4 regions of the Pseudarthrobacter sp. MDT1-56 genome follow, and region 4 is predicted to be linked to each of the others. Evidence: riboswitches for the same ligand, from Rfam matches in the RefSeq annotation. Region 4 holds a riboswitch; each other region holds the start of a gene.
What was found. A riboswitch is a leader RNA that binds a small molecule or an ion and turns the genes downstream of it on or off. The one in region 4 is predicted to bind cyclic di-AMP.
Positions count from the first base shown of each region.

Region 1: another riboswitch for cyclic di-AMP. It lies ahead of AC50YC_RS08565 (NlpC/P60 family protein); the one in region 4 lies ahead of AC50YC_RS19715 (M23 family metallopeptidase).
Region 2: another riboswitch for cyclic di-AMP. It lies ahead of AC50YC_RS15360 (NlpC/P60 family protein); the one in region 4 lies ahead of AC50YC_RS19715 (M23 family metallopeptidase).
Region 3: another riboswitch for cyclic di-AMP. It lies ahead of AC50YC_RS10725 (aggregation-promoting factor C-terminal-like domain-containing protein); the one in region 4 lies ahead of AC50YC_RS19715 (M23 family metallopeptidase).

Region 1 covers NZ_JBWZCK010000005.1:54,591-60,979, reverse strand. Annotated here, with positions in the region: gene AC50YC_RS08585 (molybdopterin molybdotransferase MoeA) at 1-363, opposite strand, end outside; gene AC50YC_RS08580 (DUF6457 domain-containing protein) at 360-647, opposite strand; gene mobA (molybdenum cofactor guanylyltransferase) at 631-1,356, opposite strand; gene AC50YC_RS08570 (HNH endonuclease) at 1,415-1,915, opposite strand; gene AC50YC_RS08565 (NlpC/P60 family protein) at 2,136-2,936, opposite strand; cyclic di-AMP (ydaO/yuaA leader) riboswitch at 3,246-3,415, opposite strand; gene AC50YC_RS08560 (M23 family metallopeptidase) at 3,553-4,374, opposite strand; cyclic di-AMP (ydaO/yuaA leader) riboswitch at 4,379-4,587, opposite strand; gene AC50YC_RS08555 (iron-dependent transcriptional repressor DtxR) at 4,736-5,431, opposite strand; gene serC (phosphoserine transaminase) at 5,698-6,389, shown strand, end outside.
Region 2 covers NZ_JBWZCK010000011.1:20,540-26,928, forward strand. Annotated here, with positions in the region: gene AC50YC_RS15340 (DUF5129 domain-containing protein) at 1-841, shown strand, start outside; gene AC50YC_RS15345 (DUF1918 domain-containing protein) at 847-1,038, opposite strand; gene AC50YC_RS15350 (serine hydrolase) at 1,099-2,049, opposite strand; gene AC50YC_RS15355 (dihydrofolate reductase family protein) at 2,593-3,180, shown strand; gene AC50YC_RS15360 (NlpC/P60 family protein) at 3,238-3,990, opposite strand; cyclic di-AMP (ydaO/yuaA leader) riboswitch at 3,995-4,165, opposite strand; gene AC50YC_RS15365 (hypothetical protein) at 4,367-4,636, shown strand; gene AC50YC_RS15370 (AfsR/SARP family transcriptional regulator) at 4,646-5,140, opposite strand; gene AC50YC_RS15375 (hypothetical protein) at 5,177-5,326, shown strand; gene AC50YC_RS15380 (hypothetical protein) at 5,430-5,729, shown strand; gene AC50YC_RS15385 (hypothetical protein) at 5,787-6,389, shown strand, end outside.
Region 3 covers NZ_JBWZCK010000006.1:214,029-220,417, reverse strand. Annotated here, with positions in the region: gene AC50YC_RS10735 (response regulator transcription factor) at 1-412, shown strand, start outside; gene AC50YC_RS10730 (sensor histidine kinase) at 416-2,008, shown strand; cyclic di-AMP (ydaO/yuaA leader) riboswitch at 2,161-2,318, shown strand; gene AC50YC_RS10725 (aggregation-promoting factor C-terminal-like domain-containing protein) at 2,320-3,069, shown strand; gene AC50YC_RS10720 (VOC family protein) at 3,097-3,474, opposite strand; gene upp (uracil phosphoribosyltransferase) at 3,570-4,205, opposite strand; gene AC50YC_RS10710 (phosphatase PAP2 family protein) at 4,218-5,060, opposite strand; gene AC50YC_RS10705 (nucleoside deaminase) at 5,132-5,635, shown strand; gene AC50YC_RS10700 (DNA glycosylase AlkZ-like family protein) at 5,671-6,389, opposite strand, start outside.
Region 4 covers NZ_JBWZCK010000032.1:182-4,363, reverse strand. Annotated here, with positions in the region: partial or broken gene AC50YC_RS19720 (23S rRNA (guanosine(2251)-2'-O)-methyltransferase RlmB) at 52-180, shown strand; gene AC50YC_RS19715 (M23 family metallopeptidase) at 941-1,303, opposite strand; cyclic di-AMP (ydaO/yuaA leader) riboswitch at 1,729-1,902, opposite strand; partial or broken gene AC50YC_RS19710 (helix-turn-helix domain-containing protein) at 2,148-2,501, shown strand; gene AC50YC_RS19705 (IS30 family transposase) at 2,555-3,325, shown strand.

The sequences.
Region 1 (6,389 bases), on a different contig from region 4:
GCCGCTTTCGCTCCGCAGCACGGCCTTAGCCCCGGGAGGAATCAGCCCGCCGGTGACGATCGGGCTGGCCTGGTGCGGAGCCAGCCGCTGGCCGGGTTCCGCGAGGATCCACGGTCCGCTGCCGTTGACGGCCCAGCCGTCCATGGCGGACGAGGCGTAGTGCGGCATGTCCACGAGCGCTTCCGCGTCGGCGGCGAGTTTCCGCCCCAGCGCATCGCGAAGAAGCACGGGGGCGGCGGGGATGGGCGTCGCGCAGTCGAAGGCGAGCTGCCGGGCTTCCTGCCAAGTGTGCGCGAGGTGCCGATGGGGCGCAGGCTCATCCCCCGCGGCAGCTGCACTGCCGTGAGGGGGTTCAGGTGTCATGCCCCGGAGGCTTCGTTGGCTGCGTAGTCTTTGGCCAGTTTGCGGGCAACGCCCATCGCGGCCTGCATTGAGACGGCATCCGTGGCCTGGCCGGAGCCCGAGGCCAGGCCCGCCGCGAAGCCGGCAATAAACGTGGTCAAAGGCGCGGCAGGGCGCACCACGGAGTGCGCCGCCACCCCGGCCAGGGCCAGGACTTCGTTCACGTCAACCTCGACGTCTTCCAGTTCCAGGGCCTGAAGCAGGGCACGGCACCAGTCTTCGAGTGTTTCATCCTGGGTTTTCACCGTTTGCCTCCAAAGTCGAGTTCAGCCGGGGATCCCTGGGCCTTATGCCTGGTCCATGGCTGTCGCGGTGATGGCCGTCGAAGCCGTGGCCGTCAGTCGGCCCGGTCACCCCTAACGCGGAGGCATCGTCCCAGGTATCCACATCATCCGTGGACCCCCTGGGGACGCTGACTTCCCGCACCTCCAGCCTAGCAAGAAGGGCGAATACGGAGGCATTTTCGAGCGCGCCGCGCTGCCTGGCTTCGGCTACGCTGTGTTGTAGCGCAGCCGTGCTATAAAGCCCGACCAGCGGCTGCCGGCGCCCATCAGCGGACACTGCCATCAGCCCGTCGCCCGGAGCGGCTTCCGCAGCGGCTGCCAGCAGCGTTCGGACGGCGGCATCCGCCCGGGGCATGTCGACGGCGAGGACCAGCGTCAGCGCTGCCGCGGCGGGGTGGCGGGGGTCGCGGCTGCGGTGCCGGTCCAGCGCGGCGAGTCCCGCGGCGACGGCTGCGGCGGGGCCCGCAAAGGCCGGCTCCTCCCGGCAGCTCAGCACACCCTCGGGCAGGGTTCCCGGGTCAGGCCCGACGACGGCGACCGCGGCCGCGCCGCGAGCGGCCTGCAGGGCGCGCTCCAGGAGGGTGGCGCCGTCGTGCATCAGACCGGATTTGGGCACGCCTCCCAGCCGGGACGACCTGCCCCCGGACAGAATGACAGCGTCGAATTCCACCGGCCCAGCCTAACTGGCTATAGGTCCTGCCCTGGCGCAGCGGCCGGGGCGCGCCGTGTCAGGCAGCGGATTCCGGCAGGAGGAAGGGATCCCAGGCCGGGGTCGGCTTCTCGAGCTCCTTGATTTGCCAGGTCGTGCCCTTGGGCGGCGCGGGGCTGAAGCCGAGCTTCCAGCCCATTTCCCCCGGGGTGTGGTCGCCTTTGGCGTTGTTGCACCGCAGGCAGGCAGCGACGAGGTTTTCCCAGGAATCCGCACCGCCCCTGGATTTGGGCTGGACATGATCGATGGTGTGGGCGGCTTTGCCACAGTAGGCGCAGCGGTGTCCGTCCCGGCGGAGTACCCCGCGGCGGCTCACGGCCGTCACGGTGTTGTACCGGGGCCGGATGTAGCGATTCAGGAGAATCACCGACGGCCGGCCCAGGACGTCCTGCGGACCGACGACGGGATCGTCGCCTTCCGCCACGACACTGGCCTTTCCAGTCAGCACAAGGACGAGCGCCCGGCGGAAGGTCACAACCGCCAGCGGTTCATATCCAGCATTCAGAACGAGAGTGCGCATCCGCATACCTCTTCACGGCCGCACCCGCCAGGGGCACGAGGGCCGGCTGCCCTCTGCATGGTCGGGCTATGGATCGACAAAACAAGAGTAAACATGGAGATGCCAATTCACCGAATCTTTTTTGCCCGCCCCGCTCGTGTCCGCTGAAGTTCACGTCCTGGCAACGCAAAGGACCCCCGCCGAATGGCGGGGGTCCTTTGTGTTGCTAGCTGTCGCTGTCTTAGCCGCCGACGCGGATGAAGACCGGGCCGGAGCCGACGTTGACGCTCTGCAGGGAGGTGGTTCCACCGTTCCAGCCGCCGTGGACGGCCTTGCCGTTGCCGACGTAAACAGCGATGTGGGCCACGCCCGCGCCGCCGTTCTGGTAGTAAGCGAGGTCGCCCGGCTGTGCCTCGCCGGCGCTTACGGTGCGGCCGAGGGACAGGTAACCTGCCGGCCAGCCGTGGTAGTTGATGCCCGCAGCAGCCAGCGAGTTCGTGGCGAGGGCGGTGCAGTCCTGGCCCACGCCGAGCTGGGCGTAGGCGGCAGCGGCGATCGTGGCGCCCATGCCGCTGGCGACGGCCGGAGCCTTGGTGCTGGCGGCGGTGGTGCTGGCGGCCGTGGTGGCGGTGGCGCCGACCTTGGTGCTGGCGGTCTTGGCCGTGTTGGCAGCGTTGGCCGTGTTTGCTGTGGGAGCCTCCTGGACCTTCACTACAGGCTTCGGGGCTTCGACGACGGGGGCCGGGGTGGTGGTGACGGCCGGCTTCTCGAAGGAGATCGCGATGGTCGAAGCAGCCGAGATGGTCGCCGGGGCGGCCGATTGGACTTCGAGGGTGGAAGCGGAGGTGGACTCGCGCTGAACGTTGGCCTCAGCAGCGTTGGCTGCGATTCCGCTGGTCAGGACGAGGCCGGAGGCAGCAGCGATAACTGCGGCCTGGCGACCCATGCCACCGGCGTTGTCGCCGACGGTCTTGGCAATGACGGCCAGCGAGTTGGTCTTGGTGACCTCGGCGCGGTGCCGTGCGTTTGCACGAGTAGTCATTAAGTTCTCTCTTTCGTGATCCTGGGTCCGCGCTTTTTGGGCGCGGGCTGAGGACGCTCCGGCATCTTGGGGGTACGCCGGATCGCCCCGAAATGGGTTACTTAGCGAAGGGTGTACTGCGAAGACGCGCCAAAAGCGGGAACTGCTTGCAGGTGCATGGCCTGCGGGCCGGACTCAGCAGAGATTGAGTCGGCGGGGTGAGATCCGTTCCGGGCGCCGGCAAGGGCAACGCGGAGGTTGGATTTCAGCGGGCTCGTTAGAGCCGCGCAAGCGCGGTTAAGCGCAGCATTGTGGCGTGAAGACACGAAAGTAGCCTCTCCCAATGCCTGCGAGGTGAGCTGTCGGATTCGGATGGGAGTCACCCGGCCGCGCTGCTTCCTGGGAAGCTTTGCGACTTAACCCCAAGGCCTTCTTTCGAAGGCCAAAATTGGTTCCCCCGCCCCTGCCAGACGATGTAATGCGAACGGACCTTGAGCGGTGGCAGAGCTAGGCAATCCACTCAAGAGCGCCAACTTCGGAAAAGTTGGCGTAGGTCAAACGGTACAGCAGTTGGGGCTCAATGTCACATTCAGATCACGGCGTGTCACAGGAATGCGAGAGTGTCCCATCAGCTCGGTTAGAGCCAGCCGGTCGGATCGACGACTTCGCCGTTGATCATGACCTCAAAGTGAAGGTGGCAGCCGGTGGAGGCGCCGGTGGTGCCGCTCATCGCCACGACACCGCCGCGGGTGACCTGCTGGCCCACCTTGACGCTGGCTGAGGACAAGTGGTTGTAAGTGGTCTCCAGGCCGTTTCCATGGTCGATCACCACGCGGTTTCCGCCGCCGTGGGGATGCCATCCGGTGAAGGTTACGGTGCCGCTGGCGGCCGCAAGGACAGCGGTGCCGCACTGGACGGAATAGTCCTGTCCGCGGTGGAACTCTCCGGAACCACCGGTGATGGGGCTGACGCGGTAGCCGAAGGGCGACGAGGAATTCATTTGGACCAGGGGCGCCCCGAGGCTGCCGGAGGAGGCGGCGCGGGTGATGGAGCCGGCGGACTGGGCGCTCAGCAACTGCTTGAGCTTGCCGTCCGGGTCACCCTGGGTGGTGACGGCGGTGCGGTTGAAGTCAATTTTGGCCTCGGCGGCGGTGACATCCGGCTGGACCGCGGCAGAGACGGATTCGGCGGAGGTCCCGGCGTCGGTGGCCATGACGGGGCCCGTGGCGGGGACGGTGACGGTGAGGACCAGTCCCGTGGCAGCCAGTGCAATGCCAGCTTTTTGGCCGACGCCGCTGGCCGCGGCGAAGTCAGTCACCTGACGGAATGGGCTGCGGCGGCCTCGGCGTTCATCACGGTGCGCGTCGCGTGGGCGGTCTGCCGTGACGGCGACGGCCGGACGCGGCTCCGGAGCGGGACCGTGCGCACGACGGCGGCCCCTGGCGGTCTGGATGGTCAAGAACGGTTCCTCTCTGGAGAGCCTGCGAAGTTAGCTGTCGGATTCGGGTCAGAGAGATCAAAGACCCGGTCCGCTGTGGCAAGCATCCAGGCACAGAGGCATCAAGGGACTTCCCTGCTGGAGAGTGCTTGCCGCTGACGGACTTCACCCCAAGGCTGTTGAACAGCCGGAAGTGGTTCCCCCGCCCCTGCCAGAAGGTGGTTCTGCGTCTGATCCGCTGGCAGAGCTCGGCTCGGATCAGATAACGCTTTGGTATCGGTACTACTGATCAACTATAGGGGATTAAGCCGTGCAGTAATAAATCCGTTATCGACCTGTGCACAACTCATGGGTGGTCCCACGAGTTGCCGGTGATCGGTAGTTAACCGACGGTAACAAAGACGTGGGCAGCCACCTCGGGCGGGAGCTCAAGGGCCCCTTCGATGTCCGGCACGCGCACGGAGATGTACTCCCCCACTCGTTCCAGTGCCACCAAAGCGCCGGGTCGGATGCCGCCCTCATCAAGCTGGACGAGCAGTTCCGGTTCCACCTGGATGGGCTCGGCAAGCCGGTTGATCCTGACCCTGGAATCCGGCCCGTAGCCGGCCATGGCCTCAAGCAGGTTCACCACGCCGTCGGCGTAGGGCTGGGAAGGCAAGCCGCCCAGCTCCGCGAGGCCCGGGATCGGGTTGCCGTAGGGCGAAACAGTGGGATGGTTGAGCAGTTCGAAGATCCGCCGCTCCACCCGCTCACTCATGACGTGTTCCCAGCGGCAGGCTTCCTCATGGACGTAGGCCCAATCAAGCCCGATCACGTCGGCCAACAGCCGCTCGGCCAGGCGGTGCTTGCGCATGACCTCGATGGCACGTTTCCGGCCGGTTTCCGTCAGCTCGAGGTGGCGGTCGCCGGACACAACCACCAGCCCGTCGCGTTCCATCCGGCCGATGGTCTGGGAAACGGTGGGGCCGGAGTGGCGCAGCCGTTCGGCGATGCGGGCGCGGAGGGCGACAATGTTTTCTTCTTCAAGTTCCAGAATGGTCCGAAGATACATCTCGGTTGTATCGATCAGATCCGTCATTCAGCTCAGCTCCTCGAGCGCCGTCCTTGCGTGTTTCCCACCGTACCGCGTGCTGCAGGCGCCGTGGTGGGGTCCGCCGTACGTTCGCAGGCCAGCTTAGCCTATTTTGAATTACTCCGGATAATCTCAGTGACCGGACTATGACGGGCTTTTTTGCCTCCCCCGCCGGGCAGTCAGGCAGAATGAAACGCAAGGCTCCGCTGCAGCCACGCTGCCGGGCCATCTCCCGAGCCACACTTTTGTACCAGCCGAAAATTGGAGCCACTGTGAGCGACACCAGCATCACGATTCCCGCAAATCTCCTGCCCAAGGACGGCCGGTTCGGCGCCGGTCCGTCCAAGGTCCGACCGGAGCAGATGGAAGCTCTCGCCGCGGCGTCGCAGCTGCTCGGAACATCCCACCGCCAGGCACCGGTCAAGAACCTCGTGGGGTCGGTCCGGAACGGGCTCAGCCAGTTCTTCCGCGCCCCGGAGGGCTATGAGGTCATCCTGGGCGTCGGCGGATCGACGGCGTTCTGGGACGTTGCCAGCTTCGGCCTGGTGGAAAACAAGGCCCAGCACTTGTCCTTCGGCGAGTTTGGCTCGAAGTTCGCCTCCGCCACCGACAAGGCACCGTTCCTTGCTGACTCCAGCATTATCAAGTCCGAACCGGGCACCCGCCCGGCGGCCAAGGCCGAGGCCGGCGTCGATGTTTACGCATGGCCGCAGAATGAGACGTCCACCGGCGTTGCCGCTCCGGTCCAGCGTGTGGCCGGCGCCGATGCAGGATCACTCGTCCTGGTTGACGCTACCTCTGCTGCCGGCGGGCTGGATGTCGACGTCGCTGAAGCGGACGTCTACTACTTCGCCCCGCAGAAGAACTTCGCGTCCGACGGCGGCCTGTGGCTCGGGCTGTTCTCCCCCGCCGCGCTGGAACGCGCGGCGCGGATCAAGGCTGGCGGCCGCTGGATCCCGGACTT
Region 2 (6,389 bases), on a different contig from region 4:
TGACGTCAGCTACGCCAACGTCAGCATGGATCTCCAGGTCACTGAGCTGAACGCCGGCACCATCCCGGAAGCCTCCCGTTACGGCAGCACCGTCCTTGAGAAGCACCGGACCTTCATGGCCAAATACAACACCGCCACCGGCCTCTCCAACCAGGTCCATGCGCTGTCGCCCAAGGACCTCAGCAGGCGGCCGAACCTTAAGCTGGCCCGCAGCTACGCCGACGCCGCCGCCGAACTTGACGCCCTCGACGACGTGATCGCCGACACCAACGCACTGCTCAACCGGGGCTCCGCCTGGGCTCCCGCCTGGGACCGGCAACTGGCCCCCTTCCGCGCCGACCTGGCCGCGATCGAACAGATGCTCAGCAAGCGCAACGCCGAGGGCGACTCCGCGACGGCCGCGGCACTGCGCTCCTTCCGCGATGAAAGCCACCGGGAGATTGAACGCTGGACCTCGGAACTCTCGGACGGAACCATCACACCCGAGACGGCCCTTGACCGGCTGCGGGACGCACGAACCCACCTCTCCGAACTGCTCAAGAACCACGCCGATACCGTGATTGCCGGCTACACCAAGGACGAGAAGGAAGCCAGGCTCATGCGCAAGGAGATGGAGAGCGCACAGGCCGGGAGCAAGGCCAAGTACGGGCGCACCTACGAACCCAGCATCCTGGGCACCGTGTACCCCGCGTATTACTTCTTCTCCGTGCCGACTTTCAACTCCGGCTTCACCAGCGGAGTCAGCAGTGTCAGCAGCGCCCGCGGCGGAGGCGGAAGCACCACCGGCTACGGCAGCAGCGGCGGCAGTTTCTCCGGCTCCGGCAGTTCATCGAGCTTCTAGCGGGATCAGGCGTCCCTGCTGCGTTCGACGACGAAATCGCCGCCGGGGAACAGGATGGTCTCGTGGCCGTCGTCAAACCTGACGTGATAGGGCGGGGCCCCGTCTGCCCCCTTGACCTCCAGGATTTCCCCGTGCCGGTCCGCTGACTCGACCGTGGTGCCACGGATGATGATGCGGTCTCCCTGGGCTGCTTTCATGTCGTTCACCTCCTTTTCCAGCGTACGGTTGTGTGTCCTACCGGGGAACGGTCACTGTCGTCAGAAGAGTCCGGCGGCGACTGTGCCGGTCAGTTCCTGGAAGACGCGGGTGCGGGCAGCCTCCGCGTCCCGGCCCAGCGTGTAGACGACGAACACGTACGCCCGGTCCCCTTGCACCAGGATGCTCGCGTCGTGCAGGTAGCCGTTAAGGAGTCCGTACTTGTGGAAGACGCTGACATCCGCGGGTGCGGCGGCCGGGATCAGTGATTCGTAGTTGGTTTTCTGCATGTAGGACAGCAATTGGGCGGTGTTGACCGCGTTGAGCAGCCGGCCGCTGTACAGCTCGGACAGAATCTGTGCCATCTCCGCCGGAGTCAGGCTGTTCACGGTCCGGTCATAGGGAATGCCGATCGAGGCGGCATAGTTAGTCAGTCCCGTGTGGCCCACGGCGGCGAGGATCAACGCCCACGACTCGTTGTTGCTTTGCTGGACCATTTGCCGGATCTGCTGGCCGGCGGTGGATGCCCCCATCGGGGTTCCCAGCGAGGCCTTGCCGGTTTCCACCAGATGGTAGTAGGCGGCGGCGGCGAGGATCTTCCCGGTGCTCGCGGCCACGAACTTGGTCTTGACCCCGTATTCGTGCACCGCCCCGTCAGCCACATCGATCAGGGCAACGCCCACCTGGTAGCCGCTGTAGGCCGCGATCACGGCGTTGATTTCCGCGTCCAGCGCCGGCCCGATGGCGGGCGCGGCGGGCGTGACGGCGGCGGGTGACGGCGTCGGGGGTACTGCCGTGGGCGTTCCGCCGCTCTCGCTCGAGCCGGCGGCGGACAACGGGTCGGCTGCTCCGGCGGAACCTGCTGGGGCTGACGCGGACGTAGCCGGCGCGGCCCCGGCGTCGGACGGACCCCGGCCCTGGATGGTGCCGTAAACGGCCCCGGCCGTGATCAGGCCAAGAACGGTAACCAGCGCGATCAGGAACTGCGGGCGGATCCCGCCCAAGCGGCTCAACAGGCGCGGCCCGGATCCCTGTGCCGCCTCATGTGTGTGTCGGCCGCTGCTGTAGTGCCGGCCGGGGCCCCAGGATTCCACTAGGCTTCAGCCCCGGGACATCATCGGGGGCGTGACGTCGGCTGACGCCACAGGCAGGCTCTTGGGCATGCGTTTCCTCCGAAAGTAAAGAACCGCGGCGCGGCTTCAAATTTCCTGCATTCTTCTACCGGCAGGGCCTGAGCGCAAGGGGCCACGCCCGCGGGACCCTGGATCAGCCGGCTAGCTCCTGCCGACGGAAACGAAGTTCCCGCTGTGCCCCGTGCAACGGAGAGCCCGTAAAAGGCAGGTCCTCGAGCCGGATCCCGGCAGCTGCGGCGCCGGAAGCCGCCACATTCGGCAAGATGCTGCCGGTCAGGATCACTTTGACACGGCCGCAGGCGGGGTGAACTCCGGAACGGCAATAAGCTGCCGCCCGGCGTCGGACCTTCCCGTCCCCTGCCGCAGCTGCGGGGCGCGGCGTACGCTGGAACCCCGGCCGGCAGTTTCGGAAAGGAGCCCGTGATGCGCAAGGTCATCCTGATGATGCAGGTATCCCTGGACGGATTCATAGAGGGTCCGGACCGGGACCTGAGCTGGCACCGGGTGGATGATGAACTGCACCGCCACTTCAACGATGAACTCCGGACCATGGGCGCTTTCCTGGACGGCCGTGTCAGCTATGAACTGATGGCCGACTACTGGCCGACGGCCGACCAGGACCCCTCAAGCACCCCCACGGAGGCCGACTTCGCGGGGATCTGGCGGGACATGCCGAAAATCGTCTACTCCAGGACCCTGGCGTCGGCCGGGTGGCATACCGAGGTGGTGCGCGACGTCGTCGCCGAGGACATTGCGAGGCTCAAGGAAGAGCCCGGCGGTGATCTGGCGCTGGGCGGCGCCAATCTGTCCGCGTCTTTCAGACGGCTCGGGCTGATCGACGAGTATCGGATCTATGTGCACCCGGTCCTGGTCGGACGGGGCACGCCCCTTTTCCAGGAGACGGACGTGATGACGCCACTGAGGCTGCTGGAGAGCCGTCCGTTCGGCAACGGTGTGGTGTTGCTGAGGTATGCATCGGAGCCGGACCCCGGGCAAGCTGAAGGCCGGTGATCTGCTGCCCCCAAGGCAACCGATCGACCGGCCTTCGACATGCTGTGAGCGGTGCTGCTAGCCGGCGCGGACGAACGTCACGGGACCGGTGGCGGTCAGCCAGGACAGCGGGTGCGTCATGGTGGCGTTGACGCCGTTCATGCCGCCGCTGATGGCCTGGCCGTTGCCGGCGTAGATGGCGACGTGGCCGGACTGGACGATGATGTCGCCGGGCTGGGGATCAGCGACGACCTTGCCGTACTTCATGAAGGCCGTCGGGCCGATGTCACCGACCGCGATACCGGCAGCGTTCAGGGCCTTCTCCACCACGGCGGTGCAGTCCTGCGTGATGCCGATCTGGCCGTACGCGACGGCCAGCAGGGTGGCGTTGACTCCACCGGCCGCCGGGGCGGCAGCGGCGGGGGCGGGTGCGGCCTGGACCTTCACCGTCGCCTTGGCGGCGGCAGCGGGGGCAGGCGCCGGGGCGGGTGCCGCCGGGGCCTTAGCTGCCGGTGCCTTCGGAGCGGCGACAGGCTTGGGTGCCTCGACCACGGGAGCCGGAGCAGTCTCAACGGCCGGGCGCTCGAACGTGATCTGGACGGCGGAGTCCGCCATGACCGGCGCGGAAACCAGGCCTTGGACGTCAACGGACGACGCCGGTGCGGAATCCCGCTCGGTCGGTGCATCGGCTGCATTCGCGGCCATGGCGCCGCTGAGCACCATTCCGGAAGCGGCTACAAGAACTGCGGCCTGGCGGCCGATGGTACCGGCGGCGCGGCGTTTGCTGCGAAGATCGGCGCGTTTGGGCGCACGGGTATTGCTAAAAGTCATTGAAGAAGCCTCTCCCAATGCCTGCGAGGTGAGCTGTCGGATTCGGATGGGAGGCACCCGGCCGCACGCTGGCCCGATCATGACGGGCCGTGCGGCTTCACCCCAAGACCCCTGGAGAACAGCGGGTCAAAATTGGTTTCCCCGTCTCTGCCGGACGTTGCTGCGAGTTATCCCCAAGCCGCGGCAGAGTTAGGCAATCGGCTGGGGAGAGCCCGTCTCGGAAACAACAGGCACCTAACAACGGTAACGGAATGATTACGGAGTGTCACATCGGCACAGTGGCGGGCGGTGGTGACCGGCGTCCGGCCGGCCCCGCCGGACCCCGCCGCGGGCATAGGATGATGCCATCACCGTTCCCCCGAAGCGGAGGCCCAAAATGGACAGTCCCGACGTCATCAGGCACTGTGTCGCCATCTGCCAGCTGAGCAGTCAGCCGCCGGCGGACTTCAATGTCAACACCGAGCTGCTGGTGCTGGAAAACGGGGAGGTCCACGTGTCCACCTGGGACGCCGAACCCCGTGACGGCGGCTTTGACGTGCATGTCCTGAACGACCGCGTGGATGCCCTCGGCTTTATGGTGATCACGGATTGGGAATTCTTCGACGAAAAGGCCTATGCCGTGGTGGAACGCCGGCCGGGACGCTGAGCCCGATCCTCACTGGCGGGGAACCCGGGACACGCCACGGACCCGCTCCAGCAGCCTCGGCGATGGCCGCAATCCCAGCTCGGTCCACAGCAACGAACTGTATTGCCGAAGGTACTCATGGGCGGCAGCGACGTTCCCCTCATCGAGGCAGATATCGATAAGGACGGCGTGCACGGATTCACGGAGCGGCTCGATGGCCTTGGCCCGCAGCGCCGCATCGATTGCTTCCGGATAGCGGCCCAGGGTTCGCAGCCGGACCGCCAGTGCCTCCAGTGCGTGCAACTGCACCTGGCGAAGGCGTTCCCGCTCTATCAGAAGCCAGTCTTCATCCCACTCCGGCAACAGGTCCCCGGTCAGCGGCGAGCTGTTGGTGTCGTCGACCGACAAGTCCCCGCCGGGTGCCAGCAGCCTGGCGGCCTGCGCCCGGCACAACTGGAGATCCGTCACCACGCCGTCGCCGAGCGCCAGTTCGCTTCGGCCCGCAGAAATGAGGGACCCGTGCACCGAACGGATTCTCCACAGCGCAGTGCGGAGGCTTCCGTGGCCATGATCCGCGCTGGAATCCGCCCACAATTTAGCTATTACCGCCTGCCGGGAACATTTCACACCGTCCTGGCGGGCAATTGCAAGAAACGCCAGGACGCGCTGGGCATGAATGGGCAGCTGAAGCTCTTTATGCGCGAGCAATAGGGAAAAACCGTTCAAGAGGAGCAGGCCCGGTTGACCTTCCGATTCCGAATCTGCGACGGAACTTTGACTTACTGCAGACGTCATTTTATTACCCCACGGAGATATGACGCGGAAAGATTCAGGAAACGGCCACGGCATACGCGGCGATCGGCAACATTGCTACGCAGCGTTGACGTCTAGGAAGGAACTTGGGCGGATCATTTCCGCCATGAAAGCCGATTGTTCCGTGATATTACTGCGCCTCTGGCGGAACCCACAAGGGGTGTTTATTCGGGTACGGACCGCAAACGGCAGCCGGCGGGAATGGGTGGTTTCCGGGACTGTCGAACTCGTTATGTTGCTCGAAGCACTTATTGCCGAGCTTGAAAATGAGCCGGTGACGGGAATGGAGACAGAAGATTGACGGTGGAAAACACAGAAGTCCCCGAAGCTGAAAACAATATCCCGTAAGGAGGGTGTCATGGACGCACAGTCCGGCTTCACCGGCGAGACTCTGTTCTCTGGCCTGTCATTGGCCGAGCCTCCCGCGACCCCAGCTTTTGCCCAGGCCGCCGCCCCGGAGGCGGTCTTGAACACGCCCTTCCCGGCCAGGTTCATGACGGAGGCCTTCGCCCCGGAGGTCGAAGAGGCCGCGGCGTTCTATACGGAACTCGAAGACGAAGATTTTGTGGACGCCCTGGACCAGCTCATCAACGACGCTGCGGCCCACCAGTTGGCGGATCAGCGGAACTGGTCCTCGCTGCCGGCCGAGGCGGATACCCGCGCCTCGCTGGAGGACTGGGTGGAGCCGATCGCCGCGGAGGCCGAACGCGCCCTGGACGGGTTCGCTGAACGTCTCGTGACGGCCGATGTCTACGGGTTGCCGGCCCAGGAGTTTGAACAGCTCCTGGAGGCCGCCAGCAACGAGTCCCAGTACGGGCTCTCCGGCTATGAGGGTTTCATCGGCGGCCTTATCCGGGCCGGAAAGAAGCTGGCGCGCGGCGCTGTCGGGCTGGTCAAGAAGGGTATCGCGGCAGTCGGCAAGGTCCTTCCCATTGGTCTTCTGCTGAACAAGCTCAAAGGC
Region 3 (6,389 bases), on a different contig from region 4:
CGGGCTGGCTGCGGGCGGGGATGACTACGTGACCAAGCCGTTCAGCATGGAGGAAGTGCTGCTGCGGCTGCACCGGCTGGTCCAGCGTTCCGGAGTGGCGGCGATGGATACGGCCGAACTCGTCGTCGGGGACCTCGTCCTGAACGTCGACACGAGGGAGGTCCGGCGCGCGGGTGAAGAACTGCACCTCACGGCCACCCAGTTCGAGCTGCTGCGCTACCTCATGGAGAACCCGAAGCGGGTCGTCAGCAAGGCCCAGATCCTGGACCGGGTCTGGGACTACGACTTCGGCGGGCAGGCCAACATCGTGGAGCTTTACATCTCCTACCTGCGCAAGAAGGTCGACGCCAGCCGTCCACCCATGATCCACACGGTGCGCGGCGCCGGCTACGTCCTGAAACCGGCGGACTGATCCGTGCCTGAGCGCTCCGCCGGGTTCCGCCCCTCCGGGTTCAATTGGCGCAACCCGTCCACCTGGCACCTGCGCACCCGGCTCGTCCTGGTCGCCATGGCGCTGCTCGTGGCGATCTGCGGCGCCGTCGGTATTGTCAGCTATGCCTCGATGGACTTCTTTCTGACCAAGCAGCTCGACACCCAGCTGCAGCAGGCAGCGGTCCGTGCCCGCGAGTTTGGCCGCTCCGGCCGCTCCGATCCCCTCGAGGCGCGGGGCCTGCCCATCGGCACCCTGAACGCGAGAATCGATGACGATTCGGTCCGCAGTGCCGGTTTCCTCTCCGAAGATGCCACCCGGGAATCCCTCACCGACGAGGACGACGAGATTCTCCTGGAGCTCACGCCGTGGCTCGAGCCGGTGGACCGGACCCTGTCCGCCGGCGCCTACCGGCTGGTTGCCGCCGAGGCGGGCGGGGACGTGATCGTGACCGGCCTGCCGCTCGCAGAGAAGCAGAACACGCTGGCCACCATGGTGTGGACCATGGTGCTCGTGTCCGCCGGCGGACTGGTGGTCATCGGCCTGGCCGGGACGGCGCTGATCCGCCGGACCATGAAGCCGCTCGATCAGCTCTCCCAGGTCGCGACCCAGGTCTCCCGGCTGCCGCTCGACGCCGGAGAGGTGGGACTGGCCGTGCGGGTGCCGGCGTCCGCAGCGCATCCGGGAACCGAGGTGGGCAGTGTTGGCCACGCACTGAACATGATGCTGGACAACGTCTCCAATGCCCTCGAAGCCCGGCAGAAGAGCGAGATGAAGGTCCGCCAGTTTGTCGCGGATGCCTCGCACGAGCTGCGCACCCCTTTGACCGCCATCCGCGGTTACACCGAGCTGATGCGGATGACCGAGCATTTCACCCCCGACGGCCAGAAGTCCCTGGCCCGGGTGCAGAGCCAGTCCGAGCGTATGACCACCCTGGTGGAGGACCTGCTTCTGCTTGCCCGGCTGGATGAGGGCCAGCCGCTCAAGCTCAGCGAGGTGGACCTCACCCAGTTGGCCATCGAGACGGTCAGCGACGAGAAGGTCATGGCCCCGGACCGGGTCTGGCATCTGGAACTCCCGGAAGAGCCGGTGGTGATCCGCGGTGACGCGACCCAGCTGCATCAGGTGCTGGCGAATCTGCTCTCCAACGCGCGCAAGCACACCGGCCCCGGCACGACGGTGGTGACCGGCGTGAAGCGGTCCCCGGACGGACATGCCGTGGTGACCGTGACGGACAACGGCCCGGGGATCGCCCCCGAGTTCGTGGACCGCGTCTTTGCCCGCTTCACGCGTGCGGACGCATCCCGCAAGAATCCGGTTTACCTCACGACGCCGGCAGCCGGCAGGGGGTCCCTCCCGCGGCGTCCGCTACACCCGCCGCGGTCGCCCGAGGCAGCCGCCGCGGTCGCCACCACCGCGGCCCCCGCCACAAGCGCCTCCGCCGAGGGAACCAGCGGGCTGGGATTGTCGATCGTGCAGTCGATTGTCGCGGCCCATGGCGGGACTGTCGGCGTGGTCTCAGTGCCCGGCCGGACCGAGTTCACCGTCCGGCTGCCGGAGGCTCCACCCGCCGCGTGAGGACGCTCCGTCGCTGGGCAATGCGCAAGCTGCCCCGCCGCCGTCGGATTTCCTGTTACCGAAATGTGACATAGGCGTCCAACTCCTGTACGGTTTTTAGGGTGCGGTCATCACTGGGCCGTATATCCGGATGCACGCCAAGCTCTGCCGCCTCTCGGATTCCGCTGGACCAGGCAGAGGCGGGGGACCCAGAGTTCCCGGGCATTTCTGCACATCGCACCCCTGGGGTGAAGCCGACACGTGAGTTTCCGTGCGGCCGGGTGACCTCACCCGAACCCGACAGCTAACTCCGCAGGCGTTGAGAGGCACTCATGACTGATTCCAAGGCACAAACGCGCTCTGACGGCGCCGCACCGACGACGGGCTCCCAGCATTCGCGCCACCGCGCCGAACCAGCCAAGCCCGCTTCAGCCCTGGCCCGGTTTGCCCACAACGCCGGCTCGGCCGGCCGCCGGGCGGCCGTCATTGTGGCCGCCTGCGCGGTGCTCGTGGGGGCCGGCGCCGCCGGCCAGGCGTCCGAGACGTCCACCCGCAACGCCGGCGCGGACAGTTCCAAGCAGGCAGCCGCCACGGCGGATCCGCTGACACACCTTGATTTTGAACGTGTCCGGGTCGAGAACCAGGCCGTCCTCCCCACCGGCGACGCCCCAGCCCCGGCGGCCGAGGTGGCGCCGGCCCCGGCAGCCCTGGCCCCTGCTCCGGCACCCGAGCCTGCTCCGGCACCTGCCCCTGCGCCCGCCCCCGTTGCGGTCAATGATCCTGCGGGCGCGCAGGCGTACGCGGCCAGCCAGCTGGGCTCCTATGGCTGGGCCCCGAGCCAGATGCAGTGCCTGATGAAGCTCTGGACCAAGGAGTCGGACTGGGAGACCACTGCCACGAACCCGAGCAGCGGCGCCTACGGCGTGGTCCAGTCGCTGCCGGCCGAAAAGATGGCCAGCGCGGGCGCCGACTACCGGACGAACTACCGCACCCAGATCAACTGGGGACTGGAGTACATCGAGGATCGCTACGGCTCACCGTGTGGCGCCCTGAACTTCCACTACGCCAACAACTGGTACTAAACCCCGGGCACAGCCAGACCAGCCGGCTTAGCCGGCGGGACGGTTGGGGAGGTACTGCACCGCCCATTTGTTGCCGTCAGGGTCGGCGAAGTGGACAAAATGCCCCCAGTCCTGGACATCGACGTCACTGACGTCCACGCCGTTGTCCCTAAGCTGCTGGTGGGCGGCCTGGATGTCGCTGACCACGAGCTGAAGGCTGGGGGCGGTGCCCGGCGGGGCGTCCGTGAGGCCCTCGCCGATGGCGATCGAGCAGCCGGAGCCCGGCGGGGTCAGCTGGACGAATCGGATGCCCTCCATGGGCCGCTCGTCGAAGTCGGCATTAAAGCCCACCTTGTTGACGTAGAAATCCTTCGCGCGGTCCACATCGGACACCGGAACAAAGACAAGTTCAAGTTTCCAGTCCATGGGGCTCAGGCTAGTACCGGGCGGGGCATTCCGGTAGGCCGGGGCCCCGCGCGAGGGTCCGGCCGCGAGGGCAGGTCCGACGCCGGGCGGCTGGACTAGCCGGCCACGCCGTAGAGGCGGTCGCCGGCGTCGCCCAGGCCCGGCACGATGTAGGACTTCTCGTTGAGCTTCTCGTCGATCGAGGCGAGCACAATCGTCACGTTGGCATCGGCGAGCTCTTCTTCGAGTTTCGCCAGGCCTTCCGGGGCGGCCAGCAGGCAGATGCAGGTGACGTCGGAAGCGCCGCGCTTGAAGAGGAACTTGATGGCCTCGCGCAGCGTGCCGCCGGTGGCGAGCATGGGGTCCAGGACGAAGATCTGACGGTCGGTGAGGTCTTCGGGGAGACGCTCTGCGTAGGTGATGATGTCCAGGGTCTCTTCATCGCGGGCCATGCCCAGGAATCCGACTTCAGCCGTGGGAACCAGCTTGGTCATGCCCTCGAGCATGCCGAGTCCGGCCCGGAGGATGGGGACCACCAACGGGGTGGGCTTGGTGAAGGCGGTGCCGATGGTGGTGCTGACCGGCGTCTCGATGGTCACCGGTTCGGTGCGGACGTCGCGGGTGGCCTCGTACGCCAGGAGCGTGACGAGTTCCTCGGTGAGCTGGCGGAAGACCGGGGACGGGGTGTTCTTGTCCCGCAGAACGGTGAGCTTATGGGCGACCAGCGGGTGGTCCACAACGAGAGTGCGCATGGGTCAAAACTATCACCCGGCGGCTGGGGGCCTGCCCGTGGGACCGCGGGCGCCGACGTCGTCGCTGTCCTCCGGAGTACTCCCGCTTGCGGCGCCGTCGCGCAGGTGCGCCGGATGGTCGAATGTGGGCGCGGGGCCGGCATGCTCGCGGTGCCGGATCACATGGAACAGCCTGTGCGCCAGGATCACGATGCCGACCCAGGCCAGACCCAGCACCCACCCGATGATCACATCCGTCATCCAGTGGTGGCCCAGATAGACCCTGCTCATGCCCATCGCGAAGATGAAGGCCCCGCCGGCCACTATCAGGCTGACCCGGGCTGCGGTGCGTTGGATCTGCAGACAAGCGAGGTACACAACGAGCCCGATCACTACCGTGGTGTTGAGCGTGTGGCCGCTCGGAAACGAGGGCGAGGATTCGAAGGGCGGGACGGCGTCGGCGTGGTCCGGGCGGGTCCTGCCGATCAGCGTCTTGCCCAGCGAGGTGGCTGTCACGGAGACTGCTGCGGCACCCCCGATCAGGATCAATGGCCGCCAGGTCCGGCTGGTCCAGATGAGCCACGCGGTGAGGAGGCTACCCAGAATGGGCATCCCGATCCCGCCCCCGATGTTGGTGAACCCCGTCACGAACGAGTCGAGGCCGGGACTGCGGAGCTGTTCCATCATCCCCAGGGTGGGCTTGTCCAGGTTCGCCAGGCCGGCGTCGTCCACCACATCGTCATAAACCTCGGCACTCAGCAGCGCCAGGACCACCACGACGACGCCGCCGATGAGCATGGTGACCCACAGCGCCGCGTAGGGCACCACCCATTTTCCCCAGCGCTGCGTCAACCAGCTCTCTATCCCGGTACTCACGATGTCTCCCGAATGTCGTTGCCGGCAGCTGTGCTGCACAGCGTGCTTACTATCGAAACTATCATTGACTAATGACTTCCCCCGAGCCCCGCCATGCCGAATGGATGGGTCTTGCCCTCACTGAGGCGCGTGCCGCGCTGGCCACGGCGGACGTGCCCATCGGCGCCGTCGTCATCGGACCCGACGGCACCGTGCTCGGCAGCGGCCGCAACGAACGGGAGGCCCTCGGGGACCCGACGGCGCACGCGGAGATGGTCGCCATCCGCGGGGCCGCGGCGCGGCTGCAGGAACTCAGCGCCCAGGACGGGAGCACCGGTGACGGCTGGCGGCTGGCGGACTGCACCCTGGTGGTGACGCTGGAGCCCTGCGCCATGTGCGCCGGGGCGGTGGTGCTGGCCCGGATTCCACGGGTGGTGTTCGGCGCCTGGGACGAGAAGGCCGGGGCCGCCGGCTCCGTCTTCGATATCCTCCGCGAGCGCCGCCTCAACCACTGGGTGGAAGTGTTCGGCGGGGTCAGGGAGCAGGAGTGCGCGGCGTTGCTGCAGGACTTCTTTGCAGGACACCGCGGCGCCTGAGTCTCGCCGCTCCCCCGCTCCTGGGGATCCCGGGGCTAGCTGACGGCGGCGGAGCCTGTTGCGGCTGCCGCGAGGTTGTCGATTCGTTTCTGCCGGGTGGCCGGTGAGTCGAGGCTGAAGGCCCGGAAGTCGCCGAGGTCCTCCCGGATCCAAGCCTCGACTTCGGCGATCCGCCGGGTCACCGCGTCCGTGGGGGTGCGGAACACCCAGGGCACGATTTGTTCCTTGCCAGGATCGTACTGCCACAGCCCGATGATCCGTCCCCGGTCGACGATGGGATGGTCCGGGAGGTCCGCCTGCAGCGCCAGCGAACCCAGGGTGTTCGTGTGCTGGTCCTCCTCGGCCAGCAGCTCGGCGGCATTGCGCCGCAGCAGCGCGAGGGAGTCCGTTCCGGCGAGCAGTTGGATCTGCTCGTCGTCCGGTTCCTGGAACTCGGCGAGTTGGTCGACGTCGTCGGGCAGCATCCAGAGCGTCTCCCCGGCGGCGGTGGGAACCTCCACCGCGCCGACCGCGGCCAGCGCCGCCTTGCTCTGGGCCACCGTGAAATCGGTGAACCACTGCGACTGTTTGAAGGTGGCCCCTCCGGTCCAGCCCAGGTAGCGGCGGACCAATTCGGTGCGGGCCTGGTCGTCGTCGAGCGGGCTGGGCGGCAGGTTCCACAGTTCGTAGGCGTAGCGCTGCTGGTCGAGCCGGCCGGTGGCCGGCACCCGGCGGATCCGACCCTGGGACTGCAGGATGCCCAGGGCCGTGGGCA
Region 4 (4,182 bases):
GCCCCCGAAGTCAGCGGCGAAGAGGTTCTCGCAGTACGCCATCTGGCTGGACCGGCACTGCGCGCCGGCATCCCGGCCAAGGCCCTGCACGTGGCCATCCGCATCGAGATGGATGACCGCGTCAAGGAGTCCCTCAAGCTGGCGGCCGAGCGTGGCATCCCGCTGCTCGAAACCGGCAGAGTCAAGTAACCTGGTCCCCCGGTACCCCAAATTTTTCAGTTCGAAGTCGCCTCCCTCGGGACATACGGAAGGCTCCGGTCACGGACGCCTGCACCAGCAGCAGCGGACTCTCGGGTTCTCCTCCTAGACGTCCTTTTGGTTCTCGGCGTTCATCGTCTTTGGGGCCCGGGGCGGCAGGTGACAGTAGAGGCCGGAGCCAGTGACGCCCGTGGACTGGGCAGTCCCGGAGATGGACAGGTCTTACTGGTCGAGTAGGTGTGCGACGAAAGCGAGTTTCGTAGGATCGACCACGCTGGGCCAGCCATTCCTTTTACCCTTAGCAGCAGCAACGGCACTCGCGAGGGCATCGCGACCGATCGCGTAGGTACGTTCCATTTGGCGGAAGAGCGCAAGCATCACGACCGCTCAGCGTTGGTTTCGCAAATCGAATACGCCCGGGGAGCTCAACCCGTTTCGCACAGCCATTCCATGGGGATCCATATCGACGACATAGTCAGGGAGCCCACTATTGTTCGAACCGGAGCCGGTGAGGACGCGGCGGCGGCCGCGACTTACCGGGGCGTCGGTGGCGAGCCGGGAGACCTTGCGGGGCCCGGGCCAGGACCGCTGGAGGCCCGGGCGACCGTACGTACCCAAAGGCCGAAAACGAGGCGCCGGAGGTCCACCAAACCTTGTTTCCGAGGGGGTCATAGATGGTGCGTCTGCCGCTTGGGAAGCACGAAGCATTCGGCGGCTGGAGGGGCAGCAGCCCTGGCTGAGATCAGATAAAGGCGGAGGGATTGACGGTCTTGCCGTTGGCCAGGACCTCAAAGTGGAGGTGGCAGCCAGTGGACGCTCCGGTCGTACCAACGCCTGCGATTTGCTGGCCCTGTGCTACGGCCTGCCCGGTCGAGATACCAATGCTGGCCAGATGGTTGTAGGTGGTTTTCAAGCCGTTGCTATGATCCACCACAATCCGGTTGCCGCCGCCGTACGGGCTCCAGCCGGCCTCGGTGACGGTCCCGGCACCGGCCGCGAATACCGTTGTCGAGCACGCGCCCGTCAGGTCAATGCCGGTGTGCAACTCACCTGCAGCTCCGGTGATGGGGCTGACCCGGAAGCCGAAAGCGGAACTGACGTTCATCGACGCGAGCGGAGCCCGCAGCCCCTTCGACACCGGTGCGGGGGCAGATTCAGGTGCCGCGGGCACTGCCGCGGCCTGCACCAGCGGAGCCGGTGCAGGCGTAGGAGCCGGCGGAGCGGGTGCCGGCTGTGAGGTCACAGCCGGGCGGTCAAAGGTCAGACCGGCACCGGCGTCCGCCGAAACGGCCACTTGGGTGGCCGGGGCTGCAGCGACCGACTGGTCCTTGCCTGCAGAGTGTGCACCGGAATCCGCATGGGCTGTAGACAGCGCGGTGAGGGCAATCATTGCCGTAACTGCTGCCGCAACGCCAAATTGCTGGCCCCGGGACCGCCTCGATGGTTCATGGATTGCAACCCGATTGGACGCCGTGGAAGGGGACGGAAGGGCACGGCGGCGGCCGTGTTCTGGCTGGGCAGGCAAAATAGTGGTCCTCTCGGCGCCGGCGAAGTTAGCTGTCGGATTCGGAAGAGTGGACTGTCCGGCCGTCCTGCGGATACGTTCAGGCACGCAGTCACAGGATCAGCTTCACCCCAAGGTGCACCATGGCGCACCGTAAATGGGTCCTCCGCCCCCGCCTTGAGAAGATAGGTTCATTGACCGCCGGCGGGGCTTGGCGAAGCGGTCGCAGACATACCGTTAGGGGTATGTTCTGCTTCAACTCTAGCGAATGGTTCGCATAAGTTACAAATTCGTTATATGCAGAACCTTGGGTGCCGGTGTGGGGGCCCGCGGTTATGGCAGGAAGCGTTGTGCCCACTGGGGGTCAGGTGGAGCCCTCCGCACAGCTCAGAGCTGGGCGGTTTCCAACCAACGTCGCAACACCAACGGAAAGTGGTGTTGATTCATGCGCAGTGCGACGCGCCGATCGAGGAAAATGGGGCCTCCGGGCTTGGTAGAGAAGAGGTCCTTGTATGTTCAGCTCATGAAAGAAGGGCACTCCAACCGGGCAGCATGCAAGATTCTTGGGATCAACCCGAACACGGGCCATCGTTGGTTGCATGGACGCAACGGGGTGGAGGGCTTGGTGCAGCAAGGCTTGGATCCGAGGCCCCGCAAGGCGCTTCCTGCGGCAGGCGGGTCCAGCCGCTATTTGTCAGAGGACGAACGGATCTACATCGCCGACCGGCTGCTGGTTCGGGCGAGTCTGCAATCCATCGCTCGTGATCTTGGCCGGTCACCGTCCACAATCAGCAGGGAGTTAGCTCGGAATCGTCCCGACTCACGCCGGTATCATCCGTTCCGCCCCAGAAAATGGCACGGAAGAGAAGGCCGAGGCCAAGGCTGGCCAAGCTTGCCGGTGATGACGAGTTGCGGCATTACGTTGTGGAGTGCCTGTCGAAACGGTGGAGCCCTCAGCAGGTCTGCCGGGCCTTGAAGGAACGGTTTCCAGGAGAAAAACATCGGCATCTGGTGCATGAAACGGTCTACCGTGCGCTGTCCCATCTGAGCATCCGCCCCGTTCCAACCGGGTCTGCCCGGCTACTGCAATCCGGTAAGTTCAGCAGGCGGCCGCGGTCCCGGACCAAGGTGAAGTCACGCCAGTACATTGCTGATGCTCTAAGGGTCTTTGACCGCCCAGCCCACATCGCTACCAGGGAAGAAGCAGGCCATTGGGAAGGTGACCTCATCATGGGGAAGGGGAACAAATCAGCGATAGTGACGCTGGTGGAACGCTCTTCGAGGCTCCTCGTCGCCTTCGTGCTCCGTCCCGGAAACAGGTCCGATAACATGCGTGACCAGCTCATTGACGCGCTCGGGGTCCTGCCGGCCACGCTGCGGAGGACCTTGACGTGGGACCGGGGCTCCGAGATGGCCAAGCACGCCGAAGTCACTGCGGCGCTGGGAACTCTCGTCTACTTCTGTGATCCGGCCAGCCCCTGGCAACGTGCTTCGAACGAGAATGCCAACGGCCTGCTCCGCCAGTACTTTCGCAGGGGTGCAGACCTCAGCACGGTAGAACAAGCTGAAGTCCGCTTCGCCGCTGATGAGATCAACGGCCGGCCGCGAGCCGTCCTCGGGTAGTATAGTGCCGCCGCTCGGTTTGCTTCCCACCAAGCCGTTGCGTCACTTCAGCCCCAGGCTTTTCCCGATGGCACCGTGGGACTCGGGCCGCTGCCCACAGCTGGGGACAATCCTCATGGGTTATCCACCGCTACGGCGACCAGGGGAGCTGCCCCAACGGCTCCCATTCCAGCTGTGGATAACCCGAATTGACCCCAAATATGGAGAGCTAAGGAGCTGGGCCTGGAGCTTTCCGGTTACGAACCTTCACTGGCCGGGCCTGCCCGGTGCGTCCGGCTAGATCTACACGCTTAGCGCTGGCAGACCGAAGAGGCCAAGGCATATTGCTGAAGCGATTAAGACGCCCGCCAGAATCCAGTTCCGGCTTGGTATGTGCTTCTTGTCGAACTCTCTCGCACGAAACACGGGTACAAATATCAGGGCCAATGCGCCGAACGCCAGCGCGATTAAGAGCAGTGTGGCGAGTAAAAACAAGACAATTCCTTGATCAGATCTACTTTGGAAGGACTTTGCCAAGCAGGCCGCCAAGGCCCCTGGTCAACCGCTCCAAACGATGCCATCCCCTGCTCCCAAAAGCTGTCAGATTGTCCCGCAGTTGCCCGCCCGCAAGCTGTCCCAGTAGCCGGTCCGCGGGCGGGCGGGCTACCCGAATCACAACGAAGCCAGAATCCGGCCCGGTCTGCACACTAGTAGATCTCCCGTAGGCCCTGTCCGATGTAGCGCACTCTGGCGGGACGCTTTCCGGCACTCTTATCCGGCAGTCATCGTCGGCGCGGTCAGGTCGGCAACGGGCAATCGAGCGATATGGTTGCCTTCAAATCGAGCCGTTGCGACGATCGTTGGAAACCGCCCAGTCC